One region of the Streptomyces sp. NPDC017940 genome, then DNA from elsewhere that is predicted to be linked to it. Evidence: riboswitches for the same ligand, from Rfam matches in the RefSeq annotation. Region 1 holds a riboswitch; each other region holds the start of a gene.
What was found. A riboswitch is a leader RNA that binds a small molecule or an ion and turns the genes downstream of it on or off. The one in region 1 is predicted to bind cyclic di-AMP.
Positions count from the first base shown of each region.

Region 2: linked by a shared signal. The riboswitch ahead of ACH4DX_RS31995 (M23 family metallopeptidase) and the one ahead of ACH4DX_RS13105 (NlpC/P60 family protein) in region 1 are both predicted to bind cyclic di-AMP.
Region 3: linked by a shared signal. The riboswitch ahead of ACH4DX_RS23200 (transglycosylase family protein) and the one ahead of ACH4DX_RS13105 (NlpC/P60 family protein) in region 1 are both predicted to bind cyclic di-AMP.
Region 4: linked by a shared signal. The riboswitch ahead of ACH4DX_RS15045 (transglycosylase SLT domain-containing protein) and the one ahead of ACH4DX_RS13105 (NlpC/P60 family protein) in region 1 are both predicted to bind cyclic di-AMP.

Region 1 is NZ_JBIRHJ010000003.1:694,678-700,211, reverse strand. Features, by position in the region: gene ACH4DX_RS13115 (NlpC/P60 family protein) at 1-481, opposite strand, end outside; gene ACH4DX_RS13110 (hypothetical protein) at 1,065-1,418, shown strand; gene ACH4DX_RS13105 (NlpC/P60 family protein) at 1,425-2,708, opposite strand; cyclic di-AMP (ydaO/yuaA leader) riboswitch at 2,716-2,873, opposite strand; gene ACH4DX_RS13100 (ATP-dependent DNA helicase) at 3,163-5,534, shown strand, end outside.
Region 2 is NZ_JBIRHJ010000011.1:122,617-128,150, forward strand. Features, by position in the region: gene ACH4DX_RS31985 (M16 family metallopeptidase) at 195-1,541, shown strand; gene ACH4DX_RS31990 (M16 family metallopeptidase) at 1,538-2,923, shown strand; cyclic di-AMP (ydaO/yuaA leader) riboswitch at 3,186-3,344, shown strand; gene ACH4DX_RS31995 (M23 family metallopeptidase) at 3,358-4,185, shown strand; gene ACH4DX_RS32000 (GntR family transcriptional regulator) at 4,472-5,155, shown strand.
Region 3 is NZ_JBIRHJ010000006.1:497,872-503,405, reverse strand. Features, by position in the region: gene eno (phosphopyruvate hydratase) at 1-757, opposite strand, end outside; gene ACH4DX_RS23200 (transglycosylase family protein) at 1,199-1,960, opposite strand; cyclic di-AMP (ydaO/yuaA leader) riboswitch at 1,965-2,154, opposite strand; gene ACH4DX_RS23195 (transglycosylase family protein) at 2,358-3,491, opposite strand; gene ACH4DX_RS23190 (cytochrome P450) at 3,641-4,960, opposite strand; gene ACH4DX_RS23185 (tetratricopeptide repeat protein) at 5,280-5,534, opposite strand, start outside.
Region 4 is NZ_JBIRHJ010000004.1:112,237-117,770, reverse strand. Features, by position in the region: gene ACH4DX_RS15060 (MFS transporter) at 1-202, shown strand, start outside; gene ACH4DX_RS15055 (S1 family peptidase) at 248-1,111, opposite strand; gene ACH4DX_RS15050 (DUF1838 family protein) at 1,369-2,115, shown strand; gene ACH4DX_RS15045 (transglycosylase SLT domain-containing protein) at 2,175-2,927, opposite strand; cyclic di-AMP (ydaO/yuaA leader) riboswitch at 2,932-3,084, opposite strand; gene ACH4DX_RS15040 (hypothetical protein) at 3,507-3,797, shown strand; gene ACH4DX_RS15035 (SDR family oxidoreductase) at 3,881-4,489, opposite strand; gene ACH4DX_RS15030 (SDR family NAD(P)-dependent oxidoreductase) at 4,502-4,627, opposite strand; gene ACH4DX_RS15025 (acyl carrier protein) at 4,624-4,887, opposite strand; gene ACH4DX_RS15020 (SDR family oxidoreductase) at 4,951-5,534, opposite strand, start outside.

The DNA of each region.
Region 1 (5,534 bases):
GCTGGTCGAGGGAGCGGACCTGGCGCCGTACGCCGGCGATCTCTGCGGCCTGACGGTGGCCGACGCGGTCGGCGCGGGCGGCCCGGTCGAGGTAGGTGTCGGGGTCGGAGGAGAGTACGAGCTGCATGGACGGGTCGATGGCACCCTTGCGGTACTGGGCGGCGGCCAGCGAACCCAGGTCCTGGCGCGCGGTGTTGAGCCGGTCCGCCTTGCGGGCGGCTTCGTCGCGGAGGCCGTCGAGGGCCGTTTCGGCGCGGTCGGCCTTCTCCTTGGCGCCGTTGTACTTCTCGGTGGCGACCTCGGCCTCGCGGTAGAGCGCGTCGACCTTGGCCTTCACCTCGCTGGGAGTGAGCCGCGGGTCCGCGTGGCCGGTGCCTTCGAAGGCGGTCGCGGTGGCGGCCGACGCGAGGGCGAATGTCGCGGCCGTACGGGCCGTACTGCCGCTGAGCGAGCGCTTCTTGGGCTTGCGGTGCGCTGCCACGGAGGCTCCACGTCCTTCCTTGCGGGGCGGGGCCCTCGTGGGCCGGGCCCGCCCTTGCCGGCCGGGGTCCGGTACCGGTCCGGCGACGTCCGCACAGGGGAGACGGGACGCCGCCGGACTTTCTCGGCGGAGGTGGCCGGCTGCCGTCCCTGGTCCGGACGACGGTGGGGGCCGGTCACCTGACAGAGGACGTTAAACTCACCGTCACCCCTTCGTGACCCGTTGTGCGCTAACGGCGGATGTGGCGCAAGGGATGAACGGATACGAGCGTTCCGTCCCGGCTTCGCCGACGGGTTCACCAAGTGCGTGACCGATGTGGTCCATGTGGCCCGCCTGTCCGGTGGGAGTGCTAACGCCCCCGGTGCACCAGGCGTCCGGGGTGCCCGCCGCGCCGTGCCCCGGGCGGTCGTGCCGCGTCCCGGGTGGCCAGGGTCGTGCCCCACGAGGGCGGAACCGTGCCCCGGGCGATGGGAGCCCTGCCCCGGGCGGTGGCAGTCCTGCCCCGGGCTGGGGGCCTGCCCCGCGCGGTCGGAGCCCTGCCCCGCGCGGCCGGATCCGCGCACCGGGAATTAGGCTCCGCCCCATGGACGTACTCATCCATCTCTTCGTCGGACTGCACATCATCGGCATCGCTGCGCTCCTGGGCGGCTTCCTCGCCCAGATGAAGGCGATGGGTGCGGGCACGGCCCGGTTCAGCCCCGCGATGCTGCACGGCGCATTGACCATGTTGATCACTGGCGTCGTTCTTGTCGGTCTGAATCAGGCCGACGACAACACGGTCAACAACGTCAAGATCGGCATCAAGCTGGCCCTGTTGATCGTGATTCTCGGCCTCGTGTACGTGAAGCGGGACGAGGACAAGGTGGACAAGGCGATGTTCGCCACCGTCGGGGCGCTGACGGTGGCGAACATCTTCATCGCCGTCCTGTGGACGTAGGGAGCTCTATGCCGGGCGCACCACGCTGTGGATCGGCATGTAGGAGATGGACTCGACCCGGACGTTCGCACCGGGCTTGGGGGCGTGGATCATCTTGCCGCCGCCGATGTAGATGCCGACGTGGCTGATGTCGTCGTAGAAGAAGACGAGGTCACCCCGCCGGGCGTTCGCCTTCGAGACGGTCGTGCCCGTCTTCACCTGGTCCCAGGTGGTGCGTGGCAGGGAGATGCCCGCGGTCTTCCAGGCGGCCTGGGTGAGGCCGGAGCAGTCGAAGGAGTCGGGGCCCGCGGCACCCCACACGTAGGGCTTGCCCATCTGCTGCTCGGCGAAGCCGATCACTTTCTCGGCCTTCGCCGCGTAGCTGCCTCCGGTGCTCCCCGAGCGCGAACCGGAACCCGCCCCCGAGCCCCCACCTGGACCGCTGCCCTGGTCGGAGCCGGAGCCGGAGCCGGAGCCGGAGCCCGAACCCGCACCGGACCCCTGGCCCTGGCCCTGTCCCTGTCCTTGCTCCTGCCCCTGCTCACGGTCCCGCGCGCTCCGCTCCGCGGCCTCCTCCGCCTTCCGCTCCCGCTCCGCCTCCGCCTGCTCGCGCGCGAGCTCCGCCGCCTCGCGCTCGGCGGCCTCCTTCTTCCGCTTCTCGATCGCGGCGAGGCGCGCCTTCTCCTCGGCGGTCAGCTTCGACAGGAGCGAGCGCGCCTCGGTGAGCTTGGTCTGGACGGTCTGCTTGCTCGTTCTGAGGGCGTCGCGCGAGTCCTGTAGCGTCCGCAGGCTCTTGGCGGCCTTCGCGCGCTGCTCGGTCGCCGAGACCTGCTGCGTCCGGTAGTCGTCGACGGCCTTCTTCTGACGGTTGGTGAGCCGGTCGGCGAGGTGGTTCTGGTCGAAGAAGCCCTTCGGGTCGTCGGCGAGCAGCATCGTGGCCGTCTCGGAGACGGCTCCGGTCCGGTACTGCGCGGCGGCGAAGGAGCCGAGCTCCTGACGGGCTTCGTTCAGACGGTCCGTGCGCCTGGCCACGTCGTCCAGGAGACGGTCGACCTTCTTGCGCTGCTTGTCGGTGCTCTCCTTGGCGGAGTTGTACCTCTGTGTGGCCACCCCGGCCTGGTGGTAGAGGTCGTCGACCTTCTTCTGCACCTCTTCTAGGCTTGGCTTCCCGGGCTCGGTGGGGGCGGACGGCGCGGCGTGCGCGCTCTGCGAGAGCAGGGCCACCGACGTCAGGGCGGCCGTGGTGATGCCGAGCGCGGGGGTCGTGCGGACGCGGGCCGGTCGGCTGCGCGGCTTGCGGTGCGACGCCAAGACTGGCGACTCCTTCCGTGGACCGCCTACCGGGTTAGCTGTCGGGTTCGGGCGGATGATCCGGAAGGCTGCCCTACGGTTCCGTACGGGGTACGGGACTGATTCACCCCAGAGATCGTGGTGGGTCCCCGGCTCCGAACGCGTCGGACTCGGCGGAGGCCGCGCGTACCCGGCGGGGATCGCCGGTGGGGGGACGTGCGGCCCGCGCAGCACGCTAGCCAACCGGTGAGGCGCGAGGGAAGGTTGATGTTCGATATGCCCGATACATTTCCGTGACCTCACGAGGAGTGCGGTGCCGCGGCGGCGGGCGCCGACCCGGGCGGTGGCGCAGCGTGACACCGCGGCTGCGTGGAGCCGCCCCCGCGCGGCCGCACCGCGCCGGTGTGGCCGGATCGGGGCGGCCTCGCGGAACCCGGGGCGGGTTGTCAGTGGGGCCGCCTAGACTCGGGAGGCGATGAGCAGCCTCTTTGACGACAGCTTCCTGGCGGACCTCAAGCCCTCGCAGGGCCACGAGGAGGAACCCCCGCCGCCGCCCGAGGACAGTGCTCCGGAGCCCATTCCGGACGACCTGTTCCACGGGAGGTTCGACGCGCCCGCACCCCGGGACGCGTACTACAGGGACGGCGCCCACCGCCCCGCGATCGACCCGGCGGCGCTGCTCGACGGCCTGAACGAGAACCAGCGCGCGGCCGTCGTGCACGCCGGAGCGCCCCTGCTCATCGTCGCCGGCGCCGGTTCCGGCAAGACGCGCGTGCTCACGCACCGCATCGCGTACCTCCTCGCGGAGCGCGGTGCCCACCCCGGCCAGATCCTCGCGATCACGTTCACGAACAAGGCCGCGGGCGAGATGAAGGAGCGCGTCGAACAGCTCGTCGGCCCGCGCGCGGGCGCCATGTGGGTGTCGACGTTCCACAGCGCGTGCGTGCGCATCCTCCGCCGCGAGTACAAGAAGCTGGGCTTCACGTCCTCGTTCTCGATCTACGACGCCGCGGACTCCAAGCGCCTCATGGCCCTGGTCTGCCGCGACCTGGACCTGGACCCGAAGAAGTTCCCGCCGAAGTCCTTCAGCGCCAAGATCTCGAACCTGAAGAACGAGCTCATCGACGAGGAGGACTTCGCCGCCCGGGCAGCCGACGGCTTCGAGAAGACCCTCGCCCAGGCGTACGCGATGTACCAGTCGAGGCTGCGCGAGGCCAACGCCCTCGACTTCGACGACCTGATCATGACCACGGTGCATCTGCTGCGCGCCTTCCCGGACGTCGCCGAGCACTACCGCCGCCGCTTCCGCCACGTGATGGTCGACGAGTACCAGGACACCAACCACGCGCAGTACGCCCTGGTGCGCGAGCTGGTCGGCCCCTCCGGAGAGGGCGACGAGCCGGGCGAGCTGTGCGTCGTCGGTGACGCCGACCAGTCCATCTACGCCTTCCGCGGCGCCACCATCCGCAACATCCTCCAGTTCGAGGAGGACTACCCGAACGCGACCACGATTCTCCTCGAGCAGAACTACCGCTCCACCCAGACGATCCTGACCGCCGCCAACGCGGTCATCGAGCGCAACGAGAGCCGTCGCCCCAAGAACCTGTGGACCAACGCGGGCGCCGGCGCACGCATCACCGGGTACGTCGCCGACACCGAGCACGACGAGGCCCAGTTCGTCGCCGACGAGATCGACCGCCTGACCGACGCCGGTGACGCCAAGGCCGGCGACGTGGCGATCTTCTATCGCACGAACGCCCAGTCCCGTGTCTTCGAAGAGATCTTCATCCGCGTCGGCCTGCCCTACAAGGTCGTCGGCGGGGTCCGCTTCTACGAGCGCAAGGAAGTCCGCGACGTCCTCGCGTATCTACGGGTCCTCGCCAACCCCGAGGACGCCGTGCCGCTGCGCCGCATCCTGAACGTGCCCAAGCGCGGCATCGGGGACCGCGCCGAAGCGATGATCGACGCGCTCGCGCAGCGCGAGAAGATCTCCTTCCCGCAGGCGCTGCGCCGCGTCGACGAGGCGTACGGCATGGCGGCCCGCTCGGCGAACGCCGTGAAGCGCTTCAACACGCTCATGGAGGAGCTGCGCACGATCGTCGAGTCCGGCGCGGGCCCCGCCGTCGTCCTGGAGGCCGTGCTCGAGCGGACCGGATATCTCGCGGAGCTCCAGTCCTCCACCGACCCGCAGGACGAGACGCGCATCGAGAACCTCCAGGAGCTGGCCGCCGTGGCCCTGGAGTTCGAGCAGGACCGCGGCACGGCCGCCGGTGCCACCACCGACGCCGCCACCGCTCCCGACGCCGCCACCGCCACCGCCCCCGGTGCCGATACCGCTCCCGCTCCCGCGGAGGACGCGGCGCCGGCCCCCACCGGCACCCTCTCGGACTTCCTGGAGCAGGTCGCGCTCGTCGCGGACTCCGACCAGATCCCCGACGAGGAGGACGACGGCTCCGGCGTCATCACGCTCATGACGCTGCACACGGCCAAGGGCCTGGAGTTCCCCGTGGTGTTCCTGACCGGCATGGAGGACGGCGTCTTCCCGCACATGCGCGCCCTCGGGCAGGTCAAGGAGCTGGAGGAGGAGCGGCGCCTGGCCTACGTGGGGATCACGCGCGCGCGGGAGCGGCTGTATCTCACGCGGTCCTCCATGCGCAGCGCCTGGGGCCAGCCGTCGTACAACCCGCCCTCGCGCTTCCTGGAGGAGATCCCGGAGGCCCACCTGGACTGGAAGCGGAAGGGCTCCGTCGGCGCGCCCGCCGCGTCGGGTCCTGCGGGCGGGGTGGCCGCCGCGCTGTCGTCGTCGCGCTCGCGCACGGGCGGCGCGCAGGGCTTCGCCACCCGCAG
Region 2 (5,534 bases), on a different contig from region 1:
CCACCAAGATCACGGCATGGTCTCCGGGCGGCGCGCGGCGACGGGCGCGGCGGCCCGCGCCCGGCCGATCACGCCCAGGGCGAAACCCGACTACGCCGAGGGCGGAGCGGGAACTTCGCCAGGTGTCCGGGGCCTTGCATACAGTGGCAGGACTGGCAGCACTCATTGCGTATTTTGCGATCGAAGGGACGTACATGCCCATGGGTCACACGGCCACAGCCGAGACCGGCTCCGGCGGCCTGACAGCGACCGAGCACCGGCTGTCCAACGGCCTGCGCGTGGTGCTCTCCGAGGACCACCTGACCCCGGTCGCCGCGGTCTGCCTCTGGTACGACGTCGGCTCGCGCCACGAGGTCAAGGGCCGCACGGGCCTCGCGCACCTCTTCGAGCACCTGATGTTCCAGGGCTCGCAGCAGGTGCACGGCAACGGCCACTTCGAGCTGGTGCAGGGCGCCGGCGGTTCGCTCAACGGCACCACCAGCTTCGAGCGCACCAACTACTTCGAGACGATGCCCGCCCACCAGCTGGAGCTCGCCCTCTGGCTGGAGGCGGACCGCATGGGCTCGCTCCTGTCGGCGCTCGACGAGGAGTCGATGGAGAACCAGCGGGACGTCGTCAAGAACGAACGCCGGCAGCGCTACGACAACGTTCCCTACGGCACGGCCTTCGAGAAGCTGACCGCCCTCTCCTACCCGGAGGGCCACCCCTACCACCACACGCCGATCGGCTCCATGGCCGACCTGGACGCGGCCACCCTCGAAGACGCGCGGCACTTCTTCCGTACGTACTACGCGCCCAACAACGCCGTCCTGTCGGTCGTCGGTGACATCGACCCCGAGCAGACGCTCGCCTGGGTCGAGAAGTACTTCGGCTCCATCCCCTCCCACGACGGCAAGCAGCCGCCGCGGGACGGCTCGCTGCCCGAGCGCATCGGCAAGGAGCTGCGCGAGGTCGTCGAGGAGGAGGTCCCTGCGCGCGCCCTGATGGCCGCCTACCGCCTCCCCGAGGACGGCACGCGCGCGTGCGACGCGGCCGACCTGGCCCTCACGGTCCTCGGCAGCGGCGAGTCCTCGCGTCTGTACAACCGCCTGGTGCGCCGTGACCGCACCGCCGTCACGGCCGGGTTCGGCCTGCTGCGCCTCGCCGGCGCGCCCTCCCTCGGCTGGCTGGACGTGAAGACGTCCGGCGACGTGGAGGTCCCGGTCATCGAGGCCGCCGTCGACGAGGAGCTCGCCCGGTTCGCCGCCGAGGGCCCCACTCCGGAGGAGATGGAGCGGGCGCAGGCGCAACTGGAGCGCGAGTGGCTCGACCGGCTCGGCACGGTCGCGGGACGCGCGGACGAACTGTGCCGGTTCGCCGTCCTCTTCGGAGACCCCCAGCTCGCCCTCACCGCGGTGCGGCGCGTCCTCGACATCACCGCCGAGGAGGTCCGGGAGATCGCCGAGGCCCGGCTGCGCCCGGACAACCGCGCGGTGCTCGTGTACGAGCCCGTCACCCCCGAAGACGCCGACCACGAAGCCAGCGAGGAGGCGGCGAAGTGACCGAGGCCGCAACGATGGAGTTCCACCCGCAGCCCCAGGCGGGCACCGCCAAGCCCTGGGCGTTCCCCGCCCCCGAGCGCGGCGCGCTCGCCAACGGCCTCACGGTGCTGCGCTGCGACCGCCCCGGGCAGCAGCTCGTCGCCGTGGAGGTCCACCTCGACGCACCCCTGGACGCCGAACCGCAGGGCCTGGACGGCGTCGCCACGATCATGGCGCGGGCCTTCAACGAGGGCACCGACAAGCACTCAGCGGAGGAGTTCGCCGCCGAGCTCGACCGCTGCGGCGCCACGCTCGACGCGCACGCCGACCACGCGGGCGTCCGCGTCTCCCTCGAGGTGCCCGTCTCCCGCCTGCCCAAGGCGCTCGGCCTGCTCGCCGACGCCCTGCGCGCGCCCGCGTTCGCGGACAGCGAGATCGAGCGCCTGGTGCGCAACCGCCTGGACGAGATCCCGCACGAGAGCGCCAACCCGGCACGCCGCGCCGCCAAGGAACTCTCCCGGCAGCTCTTCCCGGCCTCCTCGCGGATGTCCCGTCCGCGCCAGGGCACGGAGGAGACGGTCACGGCCATCGACTCCGCGGCCGTGCGCGCCTTCTACGAGAAGCACATCCGCCCCGCCGCTGCCACCGCCGTGGTGGTCGGTGACCTCACCGGCATCGATCTGGACGCCGTCCTCGCGGACACGCTCGGCGCCTGGACCGGGGGAGCGGCCGAGCCGCGCCCCGTGCCCGCGGTGACCGCGGACGACCGGGGCCGCGTCGTCATCGTGGACCGCCCCGGCGCCGTGCAGACGCAGCTGCTCATCGGCCGCGTCGGCCCGGACCGGCACGACCGCGTGTGGGCCGCGCAGGTCCTCGGGACGTACTGCCTCGGCGGCACGCTCACCTCGCGCCTCGACCGCGTCCTGCGCGAGGAGAAGGGCTACACCTACGGAGTGCGCGCCTTCAGCCAGGTGCTGCGTTCGGCGCCGGACGGCACCGGCGCCGCGATGCTCGCCATCAGCGGCTCCGTGGACACCCCGAACACGGGCCCGGCCCTCACGGACCTGTGGAAGGTCCTGCGCACGCTGGCAGCGGAGGGGCTCACCGACCCCGAGCGGGACGTCGCCGTGCAGAACCTCGTCGGGGTCGCCCCGCTGAAGTACGAGACCGCTGCCGCCGTCGCCGCCACCCTCGCCGACCAGGTGGAGCAGAACCTGCCGGACGACTTCCAGGCGCGCCTGTACCGCCAGTTGGCGCAGACGGGCACGGTGGAGGCCACCGCGGCCGTGGTGAACGCCTTCCCCGACGACCGCCTCGTGACGGTCCTCGTGGGGGACGCCGCGCAGATCGAGGGGCCCGTGAAGGCGCTCGGCATCGGCGAAGTGAGCGTGGTCACCGGCTGATTCCGCCGCCCCGGAGGCACAGGTCCAGAGGCGGATAGTCACCGCCATAGGGCGGCAAACCATGACACGAGAACAGGGACCCCAGTGACGCAAGATGTCGCTGGGGTCCCTGCATGCAGCCATATGTCCGTATTGATGGGGAGGTTGTTCGTCTGCCCTGTGGCGTGCGCTACAAAAGTGCTGATCCGTTTGTTCTTTGAAAGAAGAGACGTTTAGCGTCAGTCCGGCTGTCCGTCAGGCACCACGCCGCGCCCGCGGCACCGGACAGTCATCGCCGAGTCCCCGTACGGCGCGAGCCAGGGGAGCCGGGGACCCACGTCCCTGGGGTGAATCGGACCCCTTGCCGCGAGGCGAGGAGCCCGTAGGAGACCTTCCTGCTCCGAACCCGTCAGCTAACCCGGTAGGCGAGAAGGAAGGAAAGGATCAGCCGCTTCATGGCGTTCATCCGCCCGACCGGCAAGCACCGCCGTCCCAGCCGTATCACGCGTACGACCGCCGGTGCCGCGGGTGTTGCCGCGCTCACCACCACCGGGGTCATCTCGGGTCTGGCCGCCCCGGCGTTCGCCGCCGAAGGGGCCTCCGCCGACTACGCGCACGCCGGCCTCACCCAGTCCATCTCCGTCGGCGACTCCCTGGCCGGTGAGATCGACGCCCAGGCCGCCGCCCAGAAGCAGGCCGCCGACGAGGCCGCCGCCATGGAGAAGGCCGAAGCCGAGGCCAAGGCCAAGGCCGAGGAGGCCAAGCGCAAGGCCGCCGAGGCCAAGCGCAAGGCCGAGGCCGCCGCGAAGGCCAAGGCCAAGGAGGAGCGCGAGGCCAAGGAGCGCGCCGCCCGTGAGGCCGAGCGCAAGCGCCTCGGCTCGTACGTCTCGCCGATCGCCGGCAGCTATGTCTCCACCGGCTACAAGACCGGAGGCGCCATGTGGTCCTCCGGCAGCCACACCGGCGTCGACTTCCACGCCGCGTCCGGCACGCAGGTCCAGGCGGTCGCTGCGGGCACCGTCGTCGAGGCCGGCTGGGGCGGGGCGTACGGCAACAACGTCGTGATCCGCCACCACGACGGCACGTACACGCAGTACGGCCACATGTCGTCCCTGAGCGTCACGGTCGGCCAGGCGGTCACCCCCGGCCAGCAGATCGGCCTCTCCGGCTCGACCGGCAACTCCAGCGGCCCGCACCTGCACTTCGAGGCCCGCACCGGCGCGGACTACGGCTCCGACATCGACCCCGTCGCCTACCTGCGCTCGCACGGCGTCAACGTCTGAGGACCCCACGCGAAAGCCCCGGCTCACCCGAGCCGGGGCTTTCCGCGTACCGGAAACTCCCCCGGTGCCCGCGCCCGTTGGCCAAAAGATATCCATGGATTACGCCTGTCGTCGGAAAACCGGGCCAGCTGCAATAGAGTTCGGGTCGACAGCTGATCCATGTCGGCAGGGGTCCATATCAGCAGGGTTCGCGGAATCGTTGAAAGAGCGCTGTTCGATGCGTCGGTCCGTGCGCCGGCCGCAGCGCCGGCCACGCGTTTCGCGGGCATCAAAGCGGAGGTCCGTCATGCGCATTCCCGCGCAATCGGTGTGCACGGCCATCCGGGGCGACATCGTCTCCGGTGTCTACGAACGCGGCACGCGCCTCACCGAAGACCTGCTCGCCCGCCGCTACGGAGTCTCACGCGTCCCCGTGCGCGAGGCCCTGCGCACCCTGGAGGCCGAGGGCTTCGTCGTCACCCGCAGGCACGCGGGCGCCTGCGTCGCCGAGCCCACCGAGCAGGACGCGGCCGACATCCTGGAGATCCGCGCCCTCCTGGAGCCCCTCGCCGCCGCCCGCGCGGCACAGCGGCGCACCGACGCGCACCTGAAGGTCCTGCGGGGCCTCGTCCGGCTCGGCCAGGAGCGGTCCCGGCGCGGCGGCGAGGAGCTGCGCTCACTCGACGGCTGGTTCCACGAGACGCTCGCCAAGGCCTCCGGGAGCCCCGGCCTCATCACTCTGCTGACCCAGCTGCGGCACAAGATCGCCTGGATGTACGTGGCCGAGCCGCAGGCCGCGCCCACGGAGACGTGGGCCGAGCGGGCCGCGGTCGTCGACGCCGTGGCCCGCGGGGACGGGGAGCGGGCCCGCGCTCTGGCCGCACTGCACGTCGAGCGGTCCGTGGCCGCGCACCGGCCAGGGCGGGGTGCCCGCGCGGGGCGCGTGAGGGGTTCGCAACATCCCGTGAACACGGTGAGCGCGCGGAATTAACGGCGGCGCCGTATAAAAAGGGAAGCAATTCCGGCCGCGGGAATTCGGGCTGCCCATTTCCGGTCCGCGCGTTCACGAGATCGCGAGATCGCGCATTTACGAGGTCGTGCGTTCACGAGGTCGCGAGTTCGCGCGTTCACGAGGTCGCGGCGATCACGAACTCGCGCCGATCACGAACTCGCGAGGTCGCGCGTTCGCGAGTTAGGAATCCCCTCCCGGACGCGTCCGTTCGGTACGGTGCGCTTTTCGTCCCGGGCATTCGTGATCCCGGACCGCCCACCCACCCACACGGACGTACGTACAGCGAAAAAAGCGGTGGAGCCGCGCAGGCCCGACAGGCCCGCGCGGCTCCACCGCATTGCACCCGACCCGGTCGGGC
Region 3 (5,534 bases), on a different contig from region 1:
CCTTGTAGAACTCCGACGCGGCGACGTCGAGCGCGAGCGCGATCTGCTCGCCGGGGACGTAACCGGCCTGCTTGATGGCCTCGACGATGAGGTCGAGGGCGGCGCGGTTGGACTCCAGGTTCGGCGCGAAGCCGCCCTCGTCGCCGAGGCCGGTGGACAGGCCCTTGGTCTTCAGGACCTTCTTCAGCGTGTGGTAGACCTCGGCGCCCCAGCGCAGCGCCTCGGAGAAGGACTCCGCGCCGATCGGGGCGATCATGAACTCCTGGATGTCGACGTTGGAGTCCGCGTGGGACCCGCCGTTCAGGATGTTCATCATCGGAACGGGCAGCAGGTGCGCGTTCGGGCCGCCCAGGTAGCGGAAGAGGGGGAGGTCGGAGGCCTCGGACGCGGCGTGCGCGACGGCGAGGGAGACGCCGAGGATGGCGTTCGCGCCGAGCGAGCCCTTGTTGTCGGTGGCGTCGAGGTCGAACATCGCCTGGTCGATCAGGCGCTGCTCGGTGGCGTCGTAGCCGACGAGCTCCGGGCCGATCTGCTCGATGACGGCGAGAACGGCCTTCTCGACGCCCTTGCCGCCGTAGCGGTTGGCGTCTCCGTCACGCAGTTCGATGGCCTCGAAGGCGCCGGTGGAGGCGCCGGACGGAACCGCGGCGCGGCCGGTGGACCCGTCGTCGAGGCCGACCTCGACCTCGACCGTGGGGTTGCCTCGGGAGTCCAGGATTTCCCGGGCTACGACGACGTCGATGGACGGCACGAGCATCTCCTTCTGGGATGTGACGCTGGGGGCGCGCGGCGTGCACCACTGTGGGCGCGGGCTTGCGCATGGCTTGCATGGTCTTCATCGGCCCTGCGTCTCCTGAGCCTAACGGGCCTGGGGGCTTCGGCCAGCCGACCGCCCGGCCCGTGGGACGGCCGACGGCCCATTTCCCAGGTAATCAGGGCGGAAGCCAGGCCCCTACTGGCCAGTAGCTTCGCCTAAGGCGTAGCTCGGGGCTCCGGGTGGGCCGGCCCAGGGCTCCGCGAGGACCAGCCGGGGGCTTCCGTCAGGACCGGCCGTGCGGCCCCCGGCGGTGCCCGCGCAGCACCTCGCCCCGGTGCGTACGGGGGATACGCGCACCGGGGCGAGGGAGACCGTGGGGACGGAAGCGCTCCGTGGGACCGGAGCGAGGCGCCCTGGCCCGACAGGGCCGGGGAGCCCGGGTCAGCTGAGGTGCAGCTGCTGGCCGGGGTAGATGAAGTCGGCGTCGTCGATGATGTCGCCGTTCAGCTTGTAGACCTTCTGCCAGCCGCCCTTGACCTCGCGCGCGTCGGCGATCTTGGAGAGCGTGTCGCCCTTCTTGACCTTGTACTCGCCGTCGCCCTTCTTCACGACCTTGCCGGTCGGGGTCTCGACGGTCTTCTTCGACTCGGTCCGCGGGGCGGCCTGCGGGGCGCTCTGCGGCTTCGGCTGCGCCTGCTGCTGGGGCTGCGCCTGCTGACGCGGCTGCTGCTGGGGCTTGACCTGCTGCTGCGGCTTGGCCTGCTGGGTCTGGTGCTGCGGCTGCGACTGCTCGCCACCGCCGCCGTTGCCGCCACCGCCGCCGTTGTACGAGGCGCCGGTCAGGCCCACGCCGCAGCTCGGCCAGGCACCCTTGCCCTGGCCCGCGAGGACCTTCTCGCCGATCGCGATCTGCTGGGACTTGGAGGCCTTGTCGGCCGTGGAGGCGTACTGCGTGCCGCCGTACGCGGCCCAGGTGGAGGCCGAGAACTGCAAGCCGCCGTAATAGCCGTTGCCGGTGTTGATGGACCAGTTGCCGCCGGCCTCGCACTGCGCGACGCGGTCCCACTGGTCGGCCGTGGCGGCGCTCGCGGTGCCCGTGGCCATCAGCGGGGCGGCGACAGCGGCGCCGGTGACACCGACGACGGTGGCGGCGCGAGTGGCCTTGGACGGACGGCGGTGCTTGCCCTTGCTGGAAAACAGCATGGATGGATCCCCTCACCGACGCCTGCGAGGTGAGCTGTCGGGTTCGGGCGGGTGAGTGCCCGGTCGCACCACGTGCGTGCGACTTCACCCCTAGCCGTTCCTGTCCGTCCCGCGGCGCTTGCTGCTCGCTGCGGTGCGGACGGGCCCGGCGCTTACCTTGGGTCCCCCGCTCCTGCCTTCGGCGCACGAAGCGACGACTGTTCCCGTCCGGCCGTTGGCAGGATTCGGCGTACCGACCGGCGGGGCCCGCTGTGGCGAGCGATCACGACCGTAGACGGGCAAACCGCGGAATTTCAAAGACGATCAGGGCTTCTGAGACCCATCTCTCACTTGCGCCTCACCACCTTTAAACCGGACATTCATCGCGAACTGCCCGTCAGTTCCGGGCGTGTCGCGGCTACTTCCGGTCCGCCTCCGCGGCCTGCTTCTCCTTCAGGTCAAGCTGCTGACCGGGGAGGATGAGGTCCGGGTCGGCGCCGACGGTCTTCTTGTTCTCCGCGTAGAGGGAGGACCAGCCGCCGTCAAGGTCGTGCCGGTCCGCGATGCGCGAGAGGTTGTCGCCGGAGCGGACCGTGTAGGTGTCGGCGGGGCCGGGTGAACCGCGTTCTGCCCCACGGGAGGCGTGCCGCCCCGCGGAGCCCGCGCCGGACTCGCCGTCCGCGGCCTCGTCCGCGCTCGAACCGCGGTGGCGTCCCGAGGTGCCCTCGGCGGACTCGGAGGACTCAGGGGAATCAGAGGGCTCGGAGGGCTCCTCGGAGCCTTCGGAGCCCGAAGGGGCGCTCTCGGCGCCGGAGTCGCCGCCGGAGCCCGGCGAAGTGGTGTCGCGGCCCGCGGACTTGCCGTCCCGGCCGGTCTCCCGTCCGCCCTCGTCGCCCTTCCCGCCCTCTTCGTCCTTCTCCCTCGCACCGCTCGGCCCCGACGTGCCGGCTTCGCCGGTCGTGTCACCGCCGCCCTTGCGGTGCTTGCCGGTTCTCCCGTCCCGGGCGTCATCGCCGCTCCTGCCGTCGGCGTGATCCCTGTCTCCCGGACCGGTGGAGTCGTCGGAGCGTGTGGAGCCGGAGGAGTCCTTCGCGCCCCGGTCCTCCTCGTCCCCGCGGGAGGAGTCGGCGGACCTGCCCGGCGCCACCGGCAGGCCCGGGTCGACGTCGGCGGCCGCATCGTCCTTGCTGAGGCCCGCGGCCGGGCCGCAGTTCGGCCAGGCGGCGGGGCCCTGGTCGGCCAGGACCTCGTCGGCGACGGCTATCTGCTGGGAGCGGCTCGCCTCGTCGGCGCTCGGCGCGTAGGCGAGGCCGCCGTAGTTCTCCCAGGTCTCCTGCGTCATCTGCAATCCGCCGTAGTACCCGTCGCCCTTGGCGCTCCAGGCGCTGCCGCTCTCGCACTCCGCGACCTTGTCCCACGTCGCGGCCTCCGCGGCGTTCGCGCCCGTGGCGCCGAGCAGCGGGATCGCGATGGCGGATCCGGTGACGCCGGCCGCGACGACGATCGCCGGGGCTTGGCGGGGGCGGCGGTGACGGCCTTGACCGGAGAGCATGCACATGCCTTTCGCGTGACGACAGGGGCGGCCGCGACACATGGTGCGCTGGGGTGCCGAGCCGTCGTGAAAGTAGCCGCAGTCGAACGTCAGTCACAAGTCGATGCAGCGCAGATCACGCGAAAGTCACAGTTTTGACCGGCCGTCAGTCAGCTGCCGGGAAGGCCCCCGGCCCCGGGCGGTGTGAACCGTACCGGAAGAGTCCGCAGGCCACGCATGATGAGCCCGCCGCGCCACCGCAACTCCTCGGGCTCGACGCCGAGTTGGAGGTCCGGCAGCCTGCGCAGCAGAGTCGCCACGGCCGTCTGCCCCTCCAGGCGGGCGAGGGGGGCGCCGAGGCAGTAGTGGATGCCGTGGCCGTATCCGAGGTGCTGATTGTCGCGCCGGGACAGATCGAGGAGGTCGGGCTCCGCGAATCGGGCGGGGTCGCGGTCCGCGGCGGCGAGGACGACGAGGACCGGGTCGCCCACGGCGATGTCCTGGCCGCCGACGCGCAGCGGCTCGGTGGCGAAGCGCCAGGTGGCCAGTTCGACGGGCCCGTCGAAGCGGAGCAGTTCCTCGATGCCCGTCTCCAGGAGGGCGCTCTCCCCGGCGGCCAGGGACCGTTGCAGCCGGGCCCGCTGCTCGGGGTGGGTGAGCAGCGCGAGGATGCCGTTGCCGATGAGGTTCACGGTCGTCTCGAACCCGGCGAACAGCAGGATGAAGGCCATGGCGGCGGCCTCGTTCTCGGTGAGGTGCTCGCCGTGGTCGGAGGCGCGGATCAGGCCGGAGATCAGGTCGTCCCCGGGCTCTGCCCGCTTGCGGTGGATGAGCTCGGCGAGGTAGCCGCGCATCTTCTTCACCGAGCGCGCGACGCCGCCCCGCGGCCCTCCCCCGTGCCGGATCATCATGCCCGCCCAGTCCCGGAAGTCGTCCTGGTCCTCCCGGGGTACGCCGAGCAGGTCGCAGATGGCGTAGATGGGGAGCGGGAAGGCGAACTCGTGGATGAGGTCGGCCGCGCCGCGCTCCGCGCCGTGCTTGTCGAGGAACGTGTCGATGAGCTGGTCCGTCAGCTCCTGCACGCGCGGCGCGAACGCGGCCACCCGGCGCGGGGTGAACGCCTTCGACACCAGTCGGCGCAGGCGGGTGTGGTCCGGCGGGTCGATGTTGAGCAGATGCGTCATCAGCTCGGCCTTGCGCTCACCCGGGATCCCGGTCCTGCCCCTGGCGTGCGCGGGCTCGTCGTGGTGCGCCGGGTTCTTGCTCAGCCGCTGGTCGGCCAGCGCCTCCCGCGCGTCCGCGTACCGCGTGACCAGCCAGGCCTCGACACCGCTCGGCAACTCGGTCCTGTGCACGGGGGCGTGCTCCCGCAGCCAGGCGTAGGCCGGGTAGGGGTCGGTGGCGAACTCCCAGGTGAAGAGGTCTGGCGCGGGGGCCTTCGGTGGGGTGGGGGGTGTGTGGGGGCAGGTGGGGGGTGGCTGGTCGTGCATGTGCCGACGGTATCGGGCGGGGGTGGGGGGCGGCTTCCTCGGCGTGTGGTGCGGGGCGGTTTCCCGGGTGTGGTGCCGGGGGTGGGGGGCGGCTTCCCGGCGTGTGGTGCCGAGGGGGCGTCCCCTCGTTCTCCGCGGAGTGCATGGGCGGGCTGCACGGGCTGCGGGCCGCTGGCTCCCGGCTATGGGGCTCGGGCTACCGGATACGGGTCGTGGGCCGCGGGCTCCCGGCCATGGGCTCGGGCTACCGGATACGGGTCGTGGGCCCCGGCTGCGGACCGCACGCGCTTCCAGGTCCGGGCCGCAGGCGGGCCAGAAGTTACACGGGCTCGCCCTGTCCCTGCGTGTCCGTGTCCGTGTCCGTGTCCGGAGGCGGCTCGGCCCCCTGTTCCGGGGGCAAGGTCATTCCTACCCGCAGGACGTTCAGGGCGAAGGCCGCGTCGCGGTGGCCCGTTTCGGCCGCCACGCGGTACCAGCGGGCGGACTTCCCCATGCGGCCCGGTCGCAGCAGCAGCTCGGCCAGGTGGAACGCCGCGTTCGGATCCCCCGCCTCCGCGCCCTCGGTGAGCCAGTG
Region 4 (5,534 bases), on a different contig from region 1:
GCACGGTGCGATGGGCCTTCAGTATCCGGTGGTGTCCCTGCTCCTGCCGATCTGGATCTCCGAGCACACGGACGCGCCGCGCTGGACCGTAGCGGTGTCCGCGATCAATGCCGCGGTCTGCCGTCGGGCCCGCACTCGAACGCTGGGGTACGCGGAACCGACCTTCCTCCCGACAGGGTGCAGCGGCTGCCGACCGGCGTGAAGAAGCAGACCAGGCGCACGCATAGTCGGCCGGACCGTGCGAGTGTCAGACCGTCGGTGTCGCCGGTGTCGCCGGCGCCGCGTGTGCTGCCTCGGCGGCTGCCCGAACCGGGACGACACGGGAAAGTCCGTGTGCCGCGAGCACCTTGCGGAACGGCTTCCAGACGGCGGGGTCGGAGAGATTGGTGAACAGCCCCGGGCAGGTGTTCGTGTCCCCGCTCACCAGGCCGTGGACCACGGCTTTGCCGCGCGAGGGCGGCGCGAACAGCGGTCCTCCGCTGTCCCCGGGCCCCACCCGCCGCTCAGGGGTACCGGCGCACACGAAGTTCTTGTCCCAGGTCCCGCCCTCGGTGTCGAACTCGGTGACCGGGAGCGCCGTCTCGTGCAGGCGCGTGGGCTTGGCCTCGCTCTCCAAGTCGGTACGCCCCCAGCCCGCCGCCCGGAGGAGGCGACCCGCCTGCGGCTTCGCCCCCAGGGGCGGGAGGCTCGCGCTCTTCTGGCGGGCGGGGGAGTCGAGCACGATGAGACCCAGGTCCGTGTTGGTCTCGGTCGAGAACGCGGGGTGGCTGTGCACGGTGAAGTGGTCCTTGGTCACCACCGTCCCCTGGTCGGTAGTCGCGTCGGACCGCCCCAGGACGACCCGGATCGTGACCTTCCCCTGTTCGGCCCACTTCGAGCAGTGCGCGGCCGTGACGACCACCCGGCTGTCGACGAGCGCACCGCCGCAGTAGTGCGACCAGCTTCCGTCGTCGTCCCGCTGCTGTAGCTGCACCACGAAGGGGCGTTCACCGTCCCCGACCGGCTTGCCGCCGACGATCGCGGCGGCGGAGGGCACGCTCGTCCACACCAGGCCCAACGCGCCGGCGCCTGCCAGGGCCGTGCCCGCTCGGCGACCCATTGACGTGCGCAAGAGCCCACTCCTTTCGTCTGCCGCCGGGTGCGAGTCCGACGGTCCCGTACCGCGGTCGGCACCTGCCGTCCGCGTCCGTCGACGATCCTGGGCTTCCTGTGCCTCCGCCTGGCATCCACCACGTATCAGGCACCCCTCGGCGACCGCGCAACCTCCTCGCTCACGCGCAACGCGCCCACGCGTCCACGGCGGCGTCCGCCCGGGCAACGTCCACCCCGGGCGAGGCCCCCCGCCCTGGGGCGCGCAGAGTACTCCGTATGACGACACCCGCAGAGCTGCTCCGCTCCTTCGCCCGGACCCGCGCCTCGCTCGACGGTGCGGAAGTCACGTACTGGTGGACCGGGAACGTGTACTCCTGGGCTCCGGACGAGCCCTACCAGCACGTCTTCGGCCTCGAAGGGCTCAACGTCGCCCGCCTGGTCCGGGACGCCGACGCCGGCCAGGACGCCTACCGACTGCTCACCCGTGAGGCCGCCTTCTACCTCGACCCCGCGAGCCGCGAGATCCTGGAGACCTGGCAGGACCTGCCGGTGGTGCACATCTGGAACGACCCGGCGAACCAGAAGTGGCGTCCCTTCCCGATACCGACGACGGAGCTCGACGGACAGGTCTGCTTCAGCCTGGAGATCCCGCTCGCCTACCCCTCGCCCCTGCCCGTGGCCCAGTACCCCGTCCACTCGGCGGGCGACACCTACAAGGCCCTTGAGCTCTTCCAGTTCTTCGCCGACCGCGCCGACCTGGCCGGCACCGCGCCGAGCGTCCCCGCCACCATGTCGTGGACCCGGATGTCCCCATGGCTCCCGTGGATGGCCCGAGGGCAGCGGCCCGGCGGGCTCACCTTCCACTGCCGGGGCCGCAAGCTCGGCTCGTACGCCGAGGTCCCCGACCGCACCCGCGCCCACATCGCCGACCACCACCCGGAATTCGCCCACGCCCCGGAGAGGTGGAGCGAACCGAACGAGACCAGCTGGACGTACTTCCGCAAGCTCAACCCGACGAGCTAGCCGTTGCATTAGCGCCCTGCGAGTGCGGGTCCCCAGAGAACGGTCCGCGTGCGGCAGCCTCAGTACGGGCCGTTGACGTTGTCGATGGAGCCGTAGCGGGCGGCCGCGTAATTGCAGGCGGCGGTGATGTTGGCGACCGGGTCGAAGCTGTCGAGCGACGTGCCGGGCAGGCGGTAGGTGGTGAAGGTGGGGCCGATGACCTGGAGGAGCCCCTTGGACGGGGTGCCTGCGGCGGCGTTTACGTCCCAGTTGTTGATGGCCAGCGGGTTGCCCGAGGACTCACGCATGATGTTGCGGTGGATGCCCTCGTAGGAGCCGGGGATGCCGTGCTGGGCCATGAGGTCGAGTGACTCCCTGATCCAGCCGTCGAGGTCGTTGGTGTAGGTCTTCTTCGCCGGGGCGGCGGCGGGCTCGGCGAGCGCGCTGTCGCGCTCGGAGCGGTCCGCCCGCTCGGCGGAGGCGGCCGGCTTCTCCGCGGGCCCGGCCGGGCCCTTCTTGCCGAGGGTGAGCTCGATGCCGGCGTGGATCACCTTCGGGTCGGCGCCGATGACGCCGCGGTTGTCCCGGTAGAGCTTCTGCCAGCCGCCGCTCAGGGAGTGCTCGCGGGCGATCTTGGAGAGGGAGTCACCCGCGACGACGACGTAGCTGTCGGGGGCCGCGGCGGGCTTGGCGGCCGTGTGGGGCTCCGCCGCGGCGGCGGTGGTCGCGCCGAGCACCGGGAGCGCGAGGACGGCTCCTCCCGTGCCTGCGGCGGCGATGCCCCGGGCGAGCGGGCTGGACTTGGGACGACGGTGCTTTCCCTTTGCGGGCATGGCGCATTCCTCTCCGTCGCCTACGAGGTGAGCTGTCGGGTTCGGACGGGAGATGTCCGGTCGCGGCGTGCGCGACTTCACCCCGAGCCGTTCCGGAAACCGGATCGGCGTCTTGCCTGGGTCCCCCGCTCCTGCCGTGCGTAAGTGAGTGATCGGAAAGGTTTCCGGACAGCGGCAGGATTCGGCGTTCCATCCGGATTGACGGTGACGTTAAGCGAGAAAGTCCCGGCGGAACAAGACCAGAATTGCGGAGAGGAATGCACCAGGTCCGTTCCTGGTGATCATATTCCCCGGCCCTCTTTGATCGATTGGCCCAATCCTCTTTGCCAGAAAGGGAGTGCGCCCCATGCGCTCTCCCGAGAGCCCCGCGAGGGCGTCTTCATTGGTGTGACTCATTTCACGGGACGGGCGCGGGGTGAGGTGTCGCTCGTCACGTATCGGGGCGCGTCGTGTCGCTGATCATCGCGCAATACGGGTGATGTTTTACGTACGCCAACAACAGCATGAAGAGGCGGATTTTCGGTGCAAAAATGGACATAGTGCAGCCGCATTGTCAGTGGTGGCTGCAAGGCTGAGGGCATGAACGGCGATGAGCAACTGCTGCGCGGCCGGGTGTACGGGCACGACCACGACGACCCCGGCCCGCTGGCCGACCAGACGTATGCGGTGCTGACGGGCGGGCCGTTGGACGGACTGCTGCTGCGCATCACGGACCGGCGGCCCAAGGACGTGGACGAGGGCGTCGCCCTGCCCACCGAACTCGGACGGTTCCCCGGCGGCCGGTCGCTGTACGGCCCGCGGCCCGGCGAACCCCGCAGGCCGGGCCCGGGCGTGAGTTGCCGCTTCCACTACACCGGCGACGTGCCCTGACCGCGGTCGCCCTGGCGTAGAAGAATGGAGTCGGGGAATTCCGTCGGGAGGAAGCCATTGGGGTCGCCGGGGAACCCGCGGGCTCAGAGCGAGAAACCGCCGTCGATTCCGAGGACCTGCCCCGTGATGTAGGCGGAACGGCGGGAAAGGAGGAAGGACACCAAGTCCGCTACCTCGTCCGGTGTTCCGGGTCGGCGCAGCGGGATCCTGCTGATCTGCTCCTTGCGTTTCGCTTCGCTGAGTTCAGCGGTCATGTCCGTCGATATCATGCCGGGCGCAACACAGTTGACGCGTACTCCGAACCGGCCGAGTTCCTTCGCGATCGACTTCGTGAACCCGATGATCCCGGCTTTCGACGCCGCGTAGTTCGACTGGCCGATGTTGCCGTGGATGCCCGCCACCGAGGAAACGGTCACGATGGCCCCGCTGTCGTGCCGCATCAAGGAGCGCGCCGCGGCACGGCAGATGTGATAGGTGCCGTCGAGATTCGTACGGAGCACCGTGTCCCACTCGTCGTCGGCCATCCCGGCGAGCGGCCGGTCCCGTACGACACCGGCGTTCGCCACCACCGCGCCGATCGGGCCGAGTTCGGCCTCCGTCTCGGACACGAGTTCCGCGGCCCGGCCCGCCACCGAGACGTCGGTCCTGCGGGCGAGCACCCGCGCCCCGACGCCGCGAGCCTCGGCCGCCACCGCCTCGGCCCGCTACGGCGTGGAGAGGTAGCAGAACGCCACGTCGAAGCCGTCGGCCGCCAGGCGGAGCACGGCGGCCCTTCCGATGCCGCGCGAGCCGCCGGTCACCACCGCGACAGGCCTGCTCCCGTCGGTCATCGGGCTGTCCCGAGCTTGGCGGAGACGAGTTGGTGGATGGCCGCCAGGGTGGTGAGCGACTTGATCTCCTCCTCGTCGATGGTGATGCGGTACGTCTTCTCGATCTGTACGGCGACTTCCATGGCGGTGAGTGAGTCCACGGCGAGGTCCGTCCTGAGGTTGGCCTCGTCGGTGACTTCCTCGGTGGGGAGTTCGAGTTCTTCGGCGATCAGCGCGCGCAGGTCCTCGCGGTTGACGCCTGCTGTCGGGTTGCCTGACACGGTGCCGTCCTCCTTCGATCTGGCCCTTGTGGTGTCGCTCTTGACGCTCGGCCCCGGTTCGCTTCAGACGACGAGTGCTTCTCCGCCGTCGACCCCGATGACGTTTCCGGTGAGCCAGGGCGAGTCCGAGACGGACAGGGCGACGATCGCCTCGGCCACGTCTTCGGCGCGCGTCAGCCGACCGCCCGGATTGACGCCCCGGCAGTGGGCGACGAGCTTCTCGTTGCCCGGGATCCTCAACAGTGCCGGGGTGATCGTCGTGCCCGCCCGGATCGCGTTCACCGCCACGCCCCGGGGGGCGAGTTCCACCGCCAGGTTGCGGACATGGGACTCCAGCGTGGCCTTCGCCGCCGCGACGGGCGCATAGCCGGACAGCACCCGGGACCCGCCCGCGCTGGTCATCGCGAAGACCTTCGCCCCCCGCGGCAGCAGCGCCGCCCGCACCAGGTCCTGGATCCAGTACACGAGACTGTGCGCCATGACGTCGACCGTCATCGTCAACTGTTGCTGCGTGACCTCGGGCACCTCTTCCTCCTGGCCGGTCCGCGCGGGGAGGAGGGAGGTGAGCGTCCCGTAGGCGACCGAGTGCAGGACGATCCGGGGCCCGACACCGGACGTGAGGTCCCGGATGACGGGGACGAGTTCCG